Regions from separate parts of the Streptosporangium sp. NPDC002524 genome, predicted to be linked through region 3. Evidence: riboswitches for the same ligand, from Rfam matches in the RefSeq annotation. Region 3 holds a riboswitch; each other region holds the start of a gene.

Region 1 (5,175 bases), on a different contig from region 3:
GCACGAGCGGACTGTTCGACATGAGCGGGTTGCCTGGTCCGGGGGCGTGCCCGCTTTGAGCGGCCGCCCGGTGCGAGCGGGTTGCCTGACATGAGCGGGCTGCCCGGTCCGGGGGCGTGCCCGCTTTGAGCGGCCGTCCGGCCGGAGTGCCCGCCCGATCGGGGTGGGGCGTCGGCCCGGCGGGGCCGTGCCCGGCCGGGGGCGATGACCGGCCGGGAGCGGCACCCGGCCGCTGGGTGCCGTCCGGGAATCTCCTCCGCGTGGCGCGCGGCTTCGACGGCCTCGGGAGGACTCGTCTGATCTAAAGTGGCGTTGCCCGCGTCACGTGATCGATCGGTGACCCGCGGTGATCTCCCCTCACGCTTCTGGAAACCGAGGCCGAGGAGAGACCACATGTCCCGCAGACATGCCGCCGGCGCCGGGTGCGTCCTGGCGGTCATCGCACTCGCCCTGGCCGCCGTGCCGGCCGGCGCCGACCGCCGGGCGGCGAGCGCCCCGGGCACGACCGCCGCCTCGTCCGCGTCGGCCATGTCGCCCGCCTCGCCCGCCTCGCCCGCCTCGTCCGCGTTGGCCTTGTCGCCCGCGTCGGCCCTGTCTGCCGCGTCGGCCGTGATGCAACCCCCGCCGGGCATGCTGGAGGCGCTCCAGCGCGATCTCGGTCTCACCGCGGCCCAGGCTCAGGCCCGCCTGCTCAACGAGGCCCGCCTGACCCCGATCGCGCTGCGGCTGACCAAGAGGCTCGGTCCCCGTTTCGGCGGCACCTGGCTCCGGGGAAACAGCGCGCAGTCCCTGGTGATGGCCACCACCAGCGCCGCCGACATCCCCATGATCGTCTCCGCGGGCGCCCTGGCGGAGGTCGTCCCCAGGTCGTTCGCGGAGCTCGCCGCGATCAAGAAGAAGCTCGACAGCACCCTGCCGGCCCAGCCGCTCGTGTCGAGCGTGCGCTACGTCGACGTGAAGCGGAACAAGGTGGTCGTCCTCGCCCCGCTCCCCAACGTCGCCCAGACCGTCGTCGAGAGCGCCGGCGTGGACGAGACCGCGGTGGTCGTGCTGCCCTCCACCGAGGTTCCCCAGCCGCTGTACAACCTGGTGGGCGGGGAGGCCTACTACATCGGTGTCACCAGCCGCTGCTCGATCGGCTTCTCCGTGCTCAAGGGCACCCAGAACGGTTTCGTCAGCGCCGGGCACTGCGGCAGGACCGGCGACACCACCACCGGCTTCAACCGCGTCATCCAGGGCACCTTCCAGGGGTCGTCCTTCCCGGGCAACGACTACTCCTGGGTCGCCGTCAACGCCAGCTGGACGGCGACCCCGGCGGTGGACAACGGCGAGGGCGGCACCGTGCCCGTCGCCGGAGCCCGGGTCGCCATCGAGGGGGCCTCGGTCTGCCGGTCGGGCTCCACCACCGACTGGCACTGCGGCCTCATCCAGCAGCGCGACGCCAGCGTCACCTACCCCCAGGGCACCGTCTTCCAGCTGACCCGCACCAACGTCTGCGCCGAACCCGGCGACTCCGGAGGCTCCTTCATCTCCGTCGACCAGGCCCAGGGCGTCACCTCGGGGGGCTCCGGCGACTGCAGCCAGGGCGGCACCACCTACTTCCAGCCGGTCGCCGAGATCCTCACCGCCTACGGCCTGAGCCTGAGGACCACCGCGGGCAACCCGCCGCCACCGGTCACGGGCACCTGCATCGGCTTCCCGAACACCTACACCGGCACCCTGTCCGCCGGTCAGTCCGTCTACCAGCCGAACAACCTCTACTACCGCTCGACCGTCACGGGCCTGCACACCGGCTGCCTGGACGGCGTCGACGGCACCGACTTCGACCTGTACCTGCAGAAGTGGAACGGCGCGAGCTGGACGGTCGTCGCCACCTCCGACAGCGCGGGCCCCGACGAGAGGATCTCCTACACCGGCACGGCCGGCTACTACCGCTACCGGGTGTTCTCCGCGGCCGGCTCCGGCCCCTACACCCTGGGGTACCGGACCCCGTAGCCCGCGGCGACCGGGAGGAGAGGTGAGGTCCCCGCCGGGCCCGGCGGGGACCTCACCGGCTTTCCCCGGCGGGTGCCGGATGCCCCACGACCGGCGGACCGGCCCCGGTTGTCCGCTGGATAACACGTCATGTCTCGCACAGTGAGACAAGGAGTCAGGAGGGCGGCGGGGCGGGGTAGAGTGCTTAGGACCTGCGCGTCAGGTTCACAACTGAATATTTGCTCATCCAGAGGGGTGGAGGGACCGGCCCTGCGAAGCCCCGGCAACCATCCCGGTTCAAGACTCGCGATCTGCGCGAGGTCGGCCGGGACAGGTGCCAATTCCGGTCTGTGACCAGGGTGGTCCGCAGACGAAGATGAGGGAAAGGCCTCGCTTCATGGCGCTCGCAACCACTGAGAACAACCCCACCACCTCCTCCGGCCGTGTTGGCGGCGCGCGTGACCCGCGCTTCGGCCCCGCCGTGGCCCTCTCCTGCCGGGAGTGCGGTGCCCGCTACGACCTCGGCCCCAGCTTCGCGTGTAACGAGTGTTTCGGGCCCCTTGAGATCGCGTACGACTTCGGGCGTGTGACCCGGGAGCGGATCGCCGAGGGGCCGACCAACATCTGGCGCTACCGCTCGCTGCTGCCCGTCCCCGAGGACGTGGCCGGCAAGCCCAACATGGCGCCCGGCTGGACCAAGCTCGTCAACGCCGGAAACCTCGCCCGCGAGCTGGGGATCCGCTCCCTGCACGTGAAGGACGACTCCGGCAACCCCACGCACTCCTTCAAGGACCGCGTGGTGGCCATCGCCGTCGAGGCCGCCCGCAGCTTCGGCTTCCACACCCTCTCGTGCTCCTCCACCGGCAACCTGGCCGGCGCCGTGACCGCCGCCGCCGCGCGGGCCGGGCTGGACGCCTGCGTGTTCATCCCCTCCGACCTGGAGCAGGCCAAGATCGTCATGGCCTCCGTGTACGGCGGCAGGCTCATCGGCATCGAGGGCACCTACGACGACGTCAACCGCTTCTGCTCCGAGCTCATCGGCGACGAGCTGGGCGACCAGTGGGGCTTCGTCAACGTCAACCTCCGGCCCTACTACGCGGAGGGGTCCAAGACCCTGGCGTACGAGATCGCCGAGCAGCTCGGCTGGCGCATCCCCGACCAGATCGTCATCCCGGTCGCGTCGGGCTCGCAGCTCACGAAGGTCGACAAGGGCTTCAAGGAGCTGATCGCGCTCGGCCTGGTCGAGGAGAAGCCTTACAAGATCTTCGCGGCCCAGGCCGAGGGGTGCTCCCCGGTCTCCGCCGCCTACAAGGCGGGCCACGACGTGATCCGCCCGGTCAAGCCGGACACGATCGCCAAGTCGCTGGCGATCGGCAACCCGGCCGACGGCCCGTACGTCCTGGACATCGCCCGCCGCACCGGCGGGGCGGTCGAGGACGTCACCGACGCCGAGATCGTCGACGCGATCCGGCTGCTGGCCAGGACCGAGGGCATCTTCGCCGAGACCGCCGGAGGCGTCGTCGTCGGGGTGCTGCGCAAGCTGGTCGCCTCGGGAACGCTCGACCCCGACGCCGAGACCGTGGTCCTCAACACCGGCGACGGTCTCAAGACCCTTGACGCGGTCGCCGCGGAGGCGCGCCCGACCGCGGTGATTCGGCCGTCCCTTGACGCATTCCGTGCGGCTATCGCCTAGAAATCGTGAAAGGTACTGAATTATGAGCGTTTCTGTGCGGATTCCGACGATTCTCCGGACTTACACCGATGGTGCTGCCGAGGTGAACGGAGAGGGAGAGACCCTGCGCGATGTTCTGCAGAAGCTCGACGCGGACTTCCCGGGGATCGGGGCCCGGATTCTCGATGAATCGGGAAAGATCCGACGTTTTGTCAACGTCTATGTCGGGGATGAGGACGTCCGTTTTGTCGACAACCTCGACACGGCCACGCCCTCCGGCGTCCAGGTCTCCATCATCCCGGCGGTGGCCGGAGGCTGATCCTCCCGCCCTGGCGCGGCCCTGACCGTCCAGCGCCGCCCCAGCGCCATCCTGGCGCCACCCCTGGGGGCGCCCCGACTCCACGGCACCCGCCCGGCTCCGGCCGGGCGGGTGCCGTGTTTTATGACACAAGCTCATATTTGTGGAGAGGACGAGCAATGTAACCCTCAACTAACTAATAGTGATAATGAAACTTTGTTCTCGTACTAAAAGCTCTCGTAAAGAGGTAGTTTGGTGCTTGACTCTGTTGCCCTACCGCTTCCCACAGGTATGGTCGGAACGATCGCCGCGGCGAAGTCCGCTTCGGCGATTGAGGACTTCGCGAGAGGAATGGGCGTCGTCCTTAAGACCAGTAAGAGGAGTCGCAAGTGGCGCAGGGCACCGTCAAATGGTTCAACGCGGACAAGGGCTACGGCTTCATCGCGGTAGACGGTGGTAAGGATGTGTTCGTCCATTACTCCGCGATCATGATGGATGGCTACCGTGCCCTCGAGCAGGGCCAGCGGGTCGAGTTCGAGATCACCCAGGGTCAGAAGGGTCCGCAGGCGGAATCCGTCCGGGCGGTCTGACATAGCCGTTTCGTGAATTCGCAGGGAAGAACCGGTGGATCCCGCGGTATCGCAGTCCGCTGGATCCTCACCGCCTAAGCCCGGCTCGCCTTCCCCCCACAGGCGAGCCGGGCTTTCGCGTCGTACGGGGTGAGCGGGCCGGGTGCGCAGGCCCGGTGTGCGGGCAGGGTGCGCGGGGGATGTGCGCGCGAGTGACGCGCGGTGCGCCGGTGCGGCGGAGAGCCCGCGGGCGCGACACGAGGCCCGCGGGGTGACAGAGAAGGCCGCGACACGGGGCCCGAGGGGTGGCGGGGAAGGCTTCGGCGGGCCGATGATGACGTGCGGCCCACATCGGCGTGACGCGAGATCTACGCTGGTGTGACGCGGAGTTGACGTCTCCGTCCCGGGTGGCCCAGGTCAACGGATCGTGGCTTGCACTCGACAGGGTAGAGTGCTAAACAGATTGTTGGCACTCACGCATAGAGAGTGCCAATCCTGGATCGAGGCGATGGGGCCCGCCGAACGGAGTCGTGGGCCCACATGCCGTCGCGGGCGTCGGCTCGATCCGGTGTAAGCCACCCTGTCTCTGGGAGGTCTAGCCGTATGGCAGCCAAGATGATCGCGTTTAACGAGGACGCCCGGCGCGGTCTCGAGCGTGGCAT
Region 2 (5,175 bases), on a different contig from region 3:
CGCCCAGCTCCGCTTGACGCGCTTGGGGTGGGCGGTGACGAGCTCGTGGTAGTACGCGAAGGCCAGCTCCTTGGCGACCAGCGGCCACACATCCCGGCGGAAGTCCCACGGCCCCTCGCCCAGCGCCTCGCGGGTGAGGAAGCGCGGCACCGGCGGGCGGGCGCCCGTGAAGGGGTAACCGGTCTTGGAGTGGTACGGCACCCCGCGCCGCGACCCCACGTGCATGTGGGGCTCGCGCCCGCTGGGCAGGTAGACCAGCTCCCCGTCGTACTCGCGGACGAACCGGCCGCCCCGGCCCGAGGTGAGCAGCACCATCAGGTCGACGAAGGCGAGCCCCATCCCCCGCATGATCACCGGCTCTCCGGCGGGGACGCCGTCCAGGTCGAGGTCCGCCGCGTAGCCGGTGGGCAGGTAGCGCAGTCCCCCGCGCTCGGCCAGGCCGGCCAGCGCGCCCTCCTCCCTCGTCGGCGTCACGTCGCCGTGTCCCTGGGCCAGGATCACCGCGTCGGCCTCGATCGTCCGGCCGTCCTCCAGCTTCACCGCCTGCCCGCCGGGGACGTCGGCGAGGTCGACGGCGCGGGCGGCGTGCACGTGCACCCGGACGCCGCGCGGGGCGTTCGCCACCGCGTGCCGGAAGACGTGGGAGAGGTAGCCGTTCTGCGCCGGGCGGGAGGCGAACCTGCCGGGGTCGCCGCCGAGCCACTCGGCCAGCGTGGGCCCGGGGCGGATCGGCCCCTCGCAGCGCACCGACTCGTCGGTGAAGAGCGTCACGTCGGCGGCGGCGGAGTTCATCCAGAGCAGGTCCGGCTGGTCGTGCCGCCAGACGCGCCCGCCGCCCGGCGGGTGGGGGTCGATCACGTGGACGTCCAGCGACGGCCAGCCGAGCAGGTCGGTGGCGTTGGCGCAGATGCGCTCCACCAGGCAGGTGCCCGTCGGGCCGGCGCCGACGACGGCGATCGAGGCGCTCATACGGCGGCTCTGCGGTGCGGCTGGTCCCAGTCGGCATGCAGCGGCTCGACCGGGATCCGCCAGGCGTCGGTCTCGCCCTTCCCGGGGGCGATGACGGTGAAGTCGGTGTTCTCGCGGAAGGCGGGGTGGGCGTACAGGTCCCTGGCGTAGTCCCACAGGTTGGGGAAGGCGGTGAGCGGGCGCTCGCTGATCCTGGCCGCCGGGTTGTCGCTCAGGTCGAAGCGGAGCAGGGTCGGCCAGAGCCGCACGTCCGACTCGGTGATCCCCGAGCCGAACAGGAACCTGCGGTCGGCCAGGCGGTCGTCCAGCTCGTCCAGGAAGGCGACCACGGCCGCGCGCGCCTCGGTGTACGCGGCCTCGGTGGTGGCCGCCGCCACGCGGCCCGCCGCCGTGTTGACGATCTCGTAGATCCTCGTGTTGAGCTCGTCGATCTCCGGCCTGAGCTCCTCCGGGTAGAGGTCGGCGTCGGGGTCGCCGCCGAACCGGGTGGCCAGGTCGATCGTGATATGGGGGAAGTCGTTGCTGACGACGCGGCCGGTCGTCCTGTCCCACAGCACCGGCACCGAGACGTGCCCGTCGAAGCCGGGCTCGGTCACCTCGTACGCCTGCCGCAGGAGGGTGAACCCGTTGACCGGGTCGGCGCCGCGCCGCTCGCGGAAGGCCCATCCGCGCCCGTCGCGCTCGTCGTCGACGTAGGAGAGCGAGACCACGTCCTGGAGTCCCTTGAGGGAGCGCACGATGGCCGCGCGCTGCGCGTACGGACAGACGGCCGCGACGTAGAGGTGGTAGCGGCCCGGCTCCGCGGGGAAGGCCGGTGTGCCGATGCGCCCCTGGAAGGGGTAACGCGGGCCGGGCCTGCCACCGGGCCGGTAGTGGCCGTGGGTGTCGAGGTCGACGGGGCTCGCGTGGTTCAGTGTGCTGGTCTTCGACATGTGGCACTCCCGGGCATGTCTCGGTGACCCTTGAGGGGGTCCGCGCTTGCGGCACGCCCACCGTGCCGCCTGGTCTCCCCCGGGGGCACCCCGCCGCGGTGCGAGGGTTGCCGGTCAGCCAGCCGGGGCTTCTCACTGACACTCTTAACCTATTTAGAAGGTAGGAAATACATGAATCTCTGTCAAGCCTTAATGTCGGGGAATGTCCTATGAGAGCGTGAACGTGGTCTACCGCAAGTACGACGGCTCACTGCACTGGCACCACCGCGGCCTGCTGCTCGGCGAGGACGAGCACGGTGTGTGGACGGGGTGCGTGGCCGACTCCAGCGGCCACAAGGGCGACGGCCCCGCGGTCGCCTGGCCGCATCCGTTCGTGATGCTCTTCCCCCGCGACGCCTGGTGGACGGCCGCCTTCAACGCCGCCCCGCACAAGCACGAGATCTACTGCGACGTCTCCACGGTGCCGGAGTGGAAGGACGGCGAGGTCACCATGGTCGACCTGGACCTCGACGTGATCCGGACCCGCCGGAACCTGCTGAAGGGCCGCGCGAGCCGGGTCTTCCTGGACGACGAGGACGAGTTCGAGGAGCACCTGGTCAAGTACGCCTACCCGCCCGGCGTGGTGGAGAGCGCCCGCGCCTCGGCCGCCTGGCTGATGGAGGCCGTCACCGCCCGCACCGCCCCCTTCGGGGACACGCCGCACTGGCTCACCCTGGTCAGCTGAGCCGGCCACCTGGCCGCGGATCCCGGGATCCGCAGCCGGATGCCACCGGGCCCGCCCTCGGGGCCCGGTGGCATCCGGCACGACGCCTTGCGTAAAGGTCCGGCGTGACGCCTTCCGTGAAGGGACCCGTTGCCTCAGCGGGCGCGGCGGCGGAACAGCAGGCCGGAGAGAATCGCGGAGACCAGCAGGAAACCGCCGCACCAGGCCAGCGCCTTCCACGGGTCGCTCCCCACCGGCTGACCGAGCAGCAGGCCGCGCACGGACTCGATGATCGGCGTGGCCGGCTGGTTCTCCGCGAACCCGTGCAGCCACGCGGGCATGGTGTGCACCGGGACGAAGGCGCTGCTCGGGTAGGGCAGGAACATCACGAGGAAGGTGAAGCCGCCCGCCGCCTCCGGCGTCCTGGACAGCAGGCCGACCACGGCCGAGACCGCGGAGACGGCCAGGACGAACACCACCAGGATCCCCGCCGCCGCGGCCCAGCCGGACAGGCCCGCCTCCGCCCGGAAGCCGAGCAGAAACGCGACGACGAACACGATGACGAGCGAGGCGAGGTTGCGCACGGTGCTGGCGGCCACGTGCCCGCCCAGGAACGCCCCGCCGCCGACGTCCATCGACCTGAACCTGTCGACGATCCCCCGGCTCATGTCCTGGCTGACGGCGACCGCGGTCAGGGAGGCGCCGTAGGACGCGCACATGACGAGGATGCCGGGGACGGCGTAGGTGACGTAGTCGACGCCGGTCTGGATCGCGCCGCCGAACAGGTAGACGAACAGCAGCATGACCAGGACGGGCATCAGGAACGAGGTGAGCAGCGCGTCGAGGTTGCGCAGCGACAGCCGGACGGCACGGCCGGTCATCACCGGCCAGGCGACGAGTTCAGACACCGGCCCGCTCCCCGCTCGCCGGCCCACCGTTCGCCGGCCGACCGTTCGCCGGCTCCCTGTTCATCGGCTCCCCCTTCGTCGAATCCCTGTTCGTCCGCCCCCCGCTCGCCGGCTCCCTGTTCGTCAGCGCGAGGAACGCGTCGTCGAGCGTGGCGCCCCGCACGGTGAACCGCTCGACCGCCGAACGCCCCGGGTCGACCTCGTCCAGCAGCGCGCGGATCTCCGCGGCGCTCCCGCCGGTGGCCGCCCCGACGGTCAGCCTGCCGGGATCGGTGTGGACGGCACGCGCCCCGAGCAGGCGCGTCACCTCGGCGAACGACCGGGCGTCGGCCAGGACGAGGTCCAGCCGCCAGGCGGCGACCCTCGCCTTGAGCTCGTCGGCGGTGCCCTCCGCCACCACGCGCCCCCCGTCGAGCAGCGCGATCCTGTCGGCCAGGCTGTCGGCCTCCTCCAGGTACTGGGTGGTCAGGAAGACCGTGGTGCCCGACCCGGTGAGGCGGGTGATCACCTCCCACATCGCCTGCCTGCTCCGCACGTCGAGCCCCGTGGTCGGCTCGTCGAGAAAGATCACCGAGGGCGCGCCGACGAGCCCCGCGGCCAGGTCCAGGCGTCGCCACATGCCCCCCGAGTACGTGCCTACCCGCCGCTTCCCCGCCTCGACCAGGTCGAACCGCTCCAGCAGCTCGGCCGCCCTGCGGCGGGCCCCTCCGCGTGACAGGCCGGACAGCCGTCCCATCATCCGGAGGTTCTCCTCGCCGGTGAGCAGCTCGTCGACCGCCGCGTGCTGGCCGGTCAGGCTGATGGCGCGGCGGACGCGGCGGCGGTCGCGTACGACGTCGAACCCGGCGACCGTGGCCCGTCCCGCGTCCGGCGCGACCAACGTCGCCAGGGTGCGCACGGTCGTCGTCTTGCCCGCGCCGTTGGAACCGAGCAGCGCGTACACGCTGCCCTTGGCGACGCGCAGGTCGACACCGGTCAGCACGGCGACCCGGCCGTAGGACTTGGTGAGGCCGGACACCTCTATCGCTGGTTCCACTACCCCTCCTGTGTATGGCGTACGCTCTACTGTTTATGGCATACGCGATATTGCGTAAGGTATACACTCGCAGGAAAGGACGGTCAAGCCCGGGAGCGCGATGGAAGTGCCGGAGAGCGTGGAGATCGCCTGGGGCCTGCGCGAGCGGCCGGGCAAGGGTCCCAAGCGCACCCTGAGCCTGGAGCACATCGTGGAGGCGGCCCTGCGGGTGGGCTCCGCCGACGGGCTCGCCGCGGTCTCGATGAGCAAGATCGCCGCTGAGCTCGGCGTCTCCACGATGGCTCTCTACCGCTACGTCTCCGCCAAGGACGACCTGCTCACGCTCATCACGGACGCGGTGCTCGGCCCGCCCCCCACCCTCCCGGAGCCGGGCGACGACTGGCGGCGCGGCATCCACCGCTGGGCCGCCGCCATGCGCGCCGCCCTGCAACGGCACCCCTGGTCGCTGCGCATCCCCATCACGGGCCCGGGGATCATGCCCAACCACGTCGCCTGGCTGGAGGCCGGGCTGCGCTGCCTGCGCGGCACCGGGCTCGACCCGGGCACGAAGATGGCGGCGCTGCTGCTGGTCAACGGCTTCGTCAGGACCGAGGTGGCGCTCCTGGCCGACCTCCAGGAGGCCTTCGA
Region 3 (5,175 bases):
AGGCCAGGAACGACCCGCGCGGCTACCTGCAGGCCCTCGCGAGGGCCTCGGAGGAGGCGGAGCTCATCGCCGCGGGCGGCCTCGGCGGGTTCGGCTGGCTCTCGCAGAGCCGTCTCTGACCTGGCGGGCCGACACCGTTCCGGCGGGGGGCCGCCCGGCCAGGGGTTCCGAGGGTTCCGAGGTTTCGAAGGCTCGGGGGTTCCGGGGGCTCCGGGGGCTCCGGGCTTCCGAGAGCTCCAGGGTTCCGAGGGCTCCGGAGGCCCCGGGGTTGCGGGGGTTCCGGGCTTCTGGGGGTTCCGAGGTTCCGGGGGTTCCGGCGAAGCGGGCGGGGTGCCGCACGGCCGTGCGTGGCGGCACTCGGGTCACGCGCCGGACCGCTCTTGGACCCGCACCCGCTCTCAGACTCGCACCCGCTCTCAGACCCGTACCTGGAGGGATTCCAGACCGCGGATGACGTAGCCCGGTCCCCAGGACGGCTCGGCGGCGAGTTCCATCTTCGGCGCCTTGCGCAGCAGGGCGCCGAAGGACTCGATCAGCTCGACCCTCGCCAGCGGGGCCCCCAGGCAGAAGTGGATCCCGGCGCCGAAGGAGATGTGCGGGTTGTCGGCCCGGCCCACGTCCAGGCGGGCGGGGTCGGCGAAGACCTCGGGGTCGCGGTTGGCCGAGCCGAACAGCAGTGCCACCTCGGTGCCGCGCGGGATGTCGATCCCGCCCACCGAGATGTCCTCCAGCACCCAGCGTTCGAACATCTGCAGCGGGGTGTCCCAGCGCATCAGCTCCTCGACCGCCGTGGGCAGCAGGGCGTGGTCGGCGCGGAGCCGGTCCAGCTCGGCCGGGTTGCGGAACAGCGACCACCAGCCGTTGCCGGTGACGTTGACGGTGGCCTCGTGCCCGGCGTTGAGCAGCAGCACGCAGGTGCCGACCAGCTCCTCCTCGGTGAGCCTGTCGCCCTCGTCGGCCACCAGGGCGAGCGCGCTGATCAGGTCGTCCCCGGGGTCGGCCCTGCGGGCGCGGGCCAGCTCGACGAGGTAGGCGGAGAACTCCTCGGCCGCCCGTACGGCCGTGTGCTGGGCCTCGATCGACGGCTGGAGCTCGTACATGCCGCAGATGTCGGCCGACCAGGGACGCAGCAGGTGCCGGTCGGCCTCGGGGACGCCGAGCATCTCGGCGATCACGGTGACCGGGAGCGGCTCGGCGACCTCGGCGATCAGGTCCCCGCCGCCGCGCCCGACGAAGTCGTCCACCAGCTCCCCGGCCATCCGGGCGACCTTGGGGCGGAGCGCCTCGACCATGCGGGGGGTGAACGCCTTCGACACCAGCCGCCGGAGCCTGGTGTGCACCGGCGGCTCGACGTCGAGCATCCCCGCCCTGATCACCCGCCAGAACGGGTCCTGGAAGTCGGGGTCGTCCGGCCTGCCGAACTCCCGGTGCGAGGCCACGTGCAGGTAGGAGCGGCCGAGCCTGCGGTCCCGCAGCAGCGCGTTGACGTCGGCGTGCCTGGCCACCAGCCACTGGCCGGTCGGCTCGAAGAAGCTGACCGGCCGCTCTCGTCTCAGCTCGTCGTAGACGTCGTAGGGGTGGGCGACGAATTCCGGATTCCAGGGATCAAAGCGCACGTAGGCATCGTAATCCCCGGTCTCGCTGACCCCCGGCTCAGGAGCCGGGCCGCTCGTCGGGCTTTCCCCTCTCGCCCCGCTCGTCCGCCCGGCCCGCCGGAGCCGTCTGACCCGCCGGAGCCGCCTGGCCCACCGGGTTCGCCGGGGTTCCCGGTGTCTCCGGGCTCTCCGGCCTCTCCGTGCCGGTCTGGTCGTCGGCCTCGTAGCGGGAACGCAGCTCGACCGGCTTCCGCTTCTTCGCCTTGCCGCGCATCCGGATGTTCAGCAGCTCCACCAGCAGGGAGAACGCCATCGCGAAGTAGATGTAGCCCTTGGAGATGTGCTGCTCGAAGCCCTCGGCGATGAGCACGACGCCGATCAGCACCAGGAAGGACAGGGCGAGCATCTTGATGCTCGGGTGCCGTTCCACGAAGCGGCTGATCGGCCCGGAGGCGACCAGCATCACGATGACCGAGACGATGACGGCCGCGATCATGACACCCAGTTCGTCGACCATGCCGACCGCGGTGATCACCGAGTCGAGCGAGAAGACGACGTCGAGGATCATGATCTGGATGATCACCGAGGTGAAGGACGCGGCCACCCTGCCCTCGGAGTGGCCGGAGTCGCCCTCCAGGCTGCCGTGCATCTCGTGGACGCTCTTGCCCAGCAGGAACAGGCCGCCGAGTATCAGGATCAGGTCGCGCCCCGATATCCCCTGCCCGAAGACCTCGAACATCGGTTCGGTGAGTCTCACCACCCACGACAGCGCCAGCAGCAGCAACAGGCGGCTGATCAGGGCGACGGCGAGGCCGAGCCTGCGCGCCTTGTCGCGCTGTTCGGGCGGGAGCTTGCTCACCAGGATCGAGATGAAGATGATGTTGTCGATTCCCAGGACGATCTCCAGGGCGACAAGGGTGAAGAACCCTATCCATATCTCCGGGTTGGTCACCCAGTCCATTGATTTCTCCTTCGTCGGTCGGCGCATGCACACACCGTCGGCCAACTGCCCGAACGCTTGTCCGGCTGACTGCCAGGACGACCGGGAGGCGCCCGAAGTTCCTTCCCCGTCATCACGCTTCGCTGTCAAATTCGCCAAGTGCCTCCGAGGGCGCTCGCCCCGGCTCCGATACCGGGTTGATCACGTTTCGGACTTGCGAGGCACCGCGGGGTGTCGGTTATAGTTCCCCCGTAGGTCATGAGTGCCAGTGACAAGCCCCGGCTCGCTGGCCGGCAACCCTCGCGTCCGCGGCGGGGTGCCCCGGGTGAGGACCTGGTCCGGCACGAGGTGTGCCGGGCAAGCGCGGGCTCCAGGCACCTGTGTCACGGGTTGGGGTCCGATGACCTCGAAGGAGCCCTGGCATGTCCACCCTGACGATCTTCAGCACCCCCGAGAGCCCCGTCGTCCCGGTGAGCGTCCCCGAGACCCGCGCGTCCTCCGGTGACCGCCCGATCCCGGCCGTGCTCGGCTCGGACCTGGAGGTCCCGGTCAGGGGCGGCAGGCTCGTCCGCTACGCCAACCTCGACTACGCCGCGAGCGCCCCCTGTCTGGAGCCGGTGAGCGCCGCCGTCGCCGCCGCGCTCCCGGCCTACTCCAGCGTCCACCGCGGCGCCGGGTACGCGTCCCAGCTGACCACGGCCCGCTACGAGCAGGCCAGGCACACGGTCCGCGCCTTCGTCGGCGCCCGTCCCGACGACTCGGTGATCTTCACCCGCAACACCACGGACGCGACCAACCTGCTCGCCCGCAGCCTGCCCGAGGGCACCACCGCGGTGGTCTTCGAGACCGAGCACCACGCCTCGCTGCTGCCCTGGGACCGGGTCGTGCGGCTCGCCGCCCCCGCCTTCCCCGGCGAGGCCGTCCGCGCCGCCGACGACGCCCTCGCCGCGATCGACGGCCCCAAGCTGCTCGTCGTGACCGCCGCCTCCAACGTCACCGGGGAGCTCTGGCCGATCGCCGCGCTGGCCCACATCGCCCACCGCCACGGGGCCCGCGTCCTCGTCGACGCCGCGCAGCTCGTCCCGCACCGCCGCCTCAACCTGACGGCGCTCGACCTGGACTACGTGGTCTTCTCCGGCCACAAGCTCTACGCGCCGTTCGGCACGGGCGCGCTGATCGGCCGTTCCGACTGGCTCGCCGAGGCCGACCCGTACCTGCGGGGCGGCGGCGCGGTGAAGGCCGTGGAGGACGACGGCACCGAGTGGCACGACGACCCCGAGGCCCGGCACGAGGCCGGGACCCCGAACGTGCTGGGCGCCGTCGCGCTCGCCGCGGCCTGCGACGCCCTCACCGCCACCGGCTGGACCCCGCTGGTCCGCGAGGAGGAGCGCCTCCTCGGGCGCCTGCGCGCGGGCCTCGCCTCGGTCCCCGGCGTGCACGAGCTGTCCCTGTGGGGCCCGGACCACCCGCGCGTCGGCATCGTCTCCTTCGTGGTCGACGGCTTCACCGCCCGCGAGGTCGCCGAGGCCCTGTCCGGCGACTACGGCATCGGCGTCCGCGACGGCAAGTTCTGCGCCCACCCCTTCGTACGGCACCTGCTGGGCGCCAAGGACGGTGGCTGCGACGACGTCACCGCCTCCGCCGTCCGCGCCTCCATCGGCATCGGCACGACCTCCGAGCACGTCGACCGGTTGGTCGACGCCCTGCGGGATCTTGCCTCGCGCGGCTGACGTGACAGCATGGCCCTATGACTGAAGGCGCGCCCCGCGAGCTGAACGTGGGAATGGGGGCGGGAGCCGAGGCCGTGCGGGGGGCGCACGGCAAGGAGCTCGCGACCGAGGACATGATCCTCAACATCGGCCCGCAGCACCCGTCCACGCACGGCGTGCTGCGGCTGCGCCTCACCCTGGACGGCGAGCGGATCAGCTCGGCCGAGCCGGTCGTGGGCTACATGCACCGGGGCGCGGAGAAGCTCTTCGAGGTGCGCGACTACCGGCAGATCATCGTGCTGGCCAACCGGCACGACTGGCTGTCGGCGTTCGCCAACGAGCTGGGCGTCGTGCTCGCGGTGGAGCGGATGCTCGGCATGGAGGTGCCGGTCAGGGCGGTCTGGACGCGCACGCTGATGGCCGAGCTCAACCGGGTGCTCAGCCACCTGATGTTCCTCGGCTCCTACCCGCTGGAGCTCGGCGCGATCACCCCGATGTTCTACGCGTTCCGGGAGCGCGAGACCCTCCAGGCCGTGATGGAGGAGATCTCCGGCGGGCGCATGCACTACATGTTCAACCGGGTCGGCGGCCTCAAGGAGGAGATCCCCGAGGGGTGGACGGGCCGGGTCTCCCAGGCCGTGGCCGACGTGCGGCGGCGGCTGCCCGACATCGAGAACCTGGTCACCGGGAACGAGATCTTCCTCGCCCGCACGCGCGGGGTGGGCGTCCTCGACCGCGAGACGATCATGCAGTACGGCGTGAGCGGCCCCATCGCCCGCGCCGCGGGCCTCGACGTCGACCTGCGCAGGGACGAGCCCTACCTCGCCTACGGCGAGCTGCCGGTGAAGGTCGTCACCCGGTCGGCGGGAGACTGCCACGCCCGCTTCGAGGTGCTGCTGGAACAGGTGAAGGTCTCCCTCGACCTCGCCGA

The links. Region 3 has a riboswitch for S-adenosylmethionine ahead of ABT053_RS27270 (aminotransferase class V-fold PLP-dependent enzyme). Riboswitches for the same ligand answer to the same signal wherever they lie in the genome.
Region 1: linked by a shared signal. The riboswitch ahead of thrC (threonine synthase) and the one ahead of ABT053_RS27270 (aminotransferase class V-fold PLP-dependent enzyme) in region 3 are both predicted to bind S-adenosylmethionine.
Region 2: linked by a shared signal. The riboswitch ahead of ABT053_RS41495 (glutathione S-transferase C-terminal domain-containing protein) and the one ahead of ABT053_RS27270 (aminotransferase class V-fold PLP-dependent enzyme) in region 3 are both predicted to bind S-adenosylmethionine.

Annotation. Positions count from the first base shown of each region.
Region 1 is NZ_JBEOWK010000049.1:61-5,235, reverse strand. Features, by position in the region: gene ABT053_RS42120 (S1 family peptidase) at 394-1,995, shown strand; SAM riboswitch class I at 2,215-2,357, shown strand; gene thrC (threonine synthase) at 2,372-3,667, shown strand; gene ABT053_RS42110 (MoaD/ThiS family protein) at 3,690-3,965, shown strand; gene ABT053_RS42105 (cold-shock protein) at 4,334-4,534, shown strand.
Region 2 is NZ_JBEOWK010000045.1:10,253-15,427, reverse strand. Features, by position in the region: gene ABT053_RS41500 (FAD/NAD(P)-binding protein) at 1-969, opposite strand, end outside; gene ABT053_RS41495 (glutathione S-transferase C-terminal domain-containing protein) at 966-1,901, opposite strand; SAM riboswitch class IV at 1,939-2,051, opposite strand; gene ABT053_RS41490 (DUF402 domain-containing protein) at 2,104-2,625, shown strand; gene ABT053_RS41485 (ABC transporter permease) at 2,760-3,512, opposite strand; gene ABT053_RS41480 (ATP-binding cassette domain-containing protein) at 3,505-4,548, opposite strand; gene ABT053_RS41475 (TetR/AcrR family transcriptional regulator) at 4,649-5,175, shown strand, end outside.
Region 3 is NZ_JBEOWK010000016.1:235,312-240,486, forward strand. Features, by position in the region: gene ABT053_RS27255 (SAM-dependent methyltransferase) at 1-119, shown strand, start outside; gene ABT053_RS27260 (cytochrome P450) at 417-1,616, opposite strand; gene ABT053_RS27265 (TerC family protein) at 1,654-2,556, opposite strand; SAM riboswitch class IV at 2,790-2,905, shown strand; gene ABT053_RS27270 (aminotransferase class V-fold PLP-dependent enzyme) at 2,958-4,265, shown strand; gene ABT053_RS27275 (NADH-quinone oxidoreductase subunit D) at 4,283-5,175, shown strand, end outside.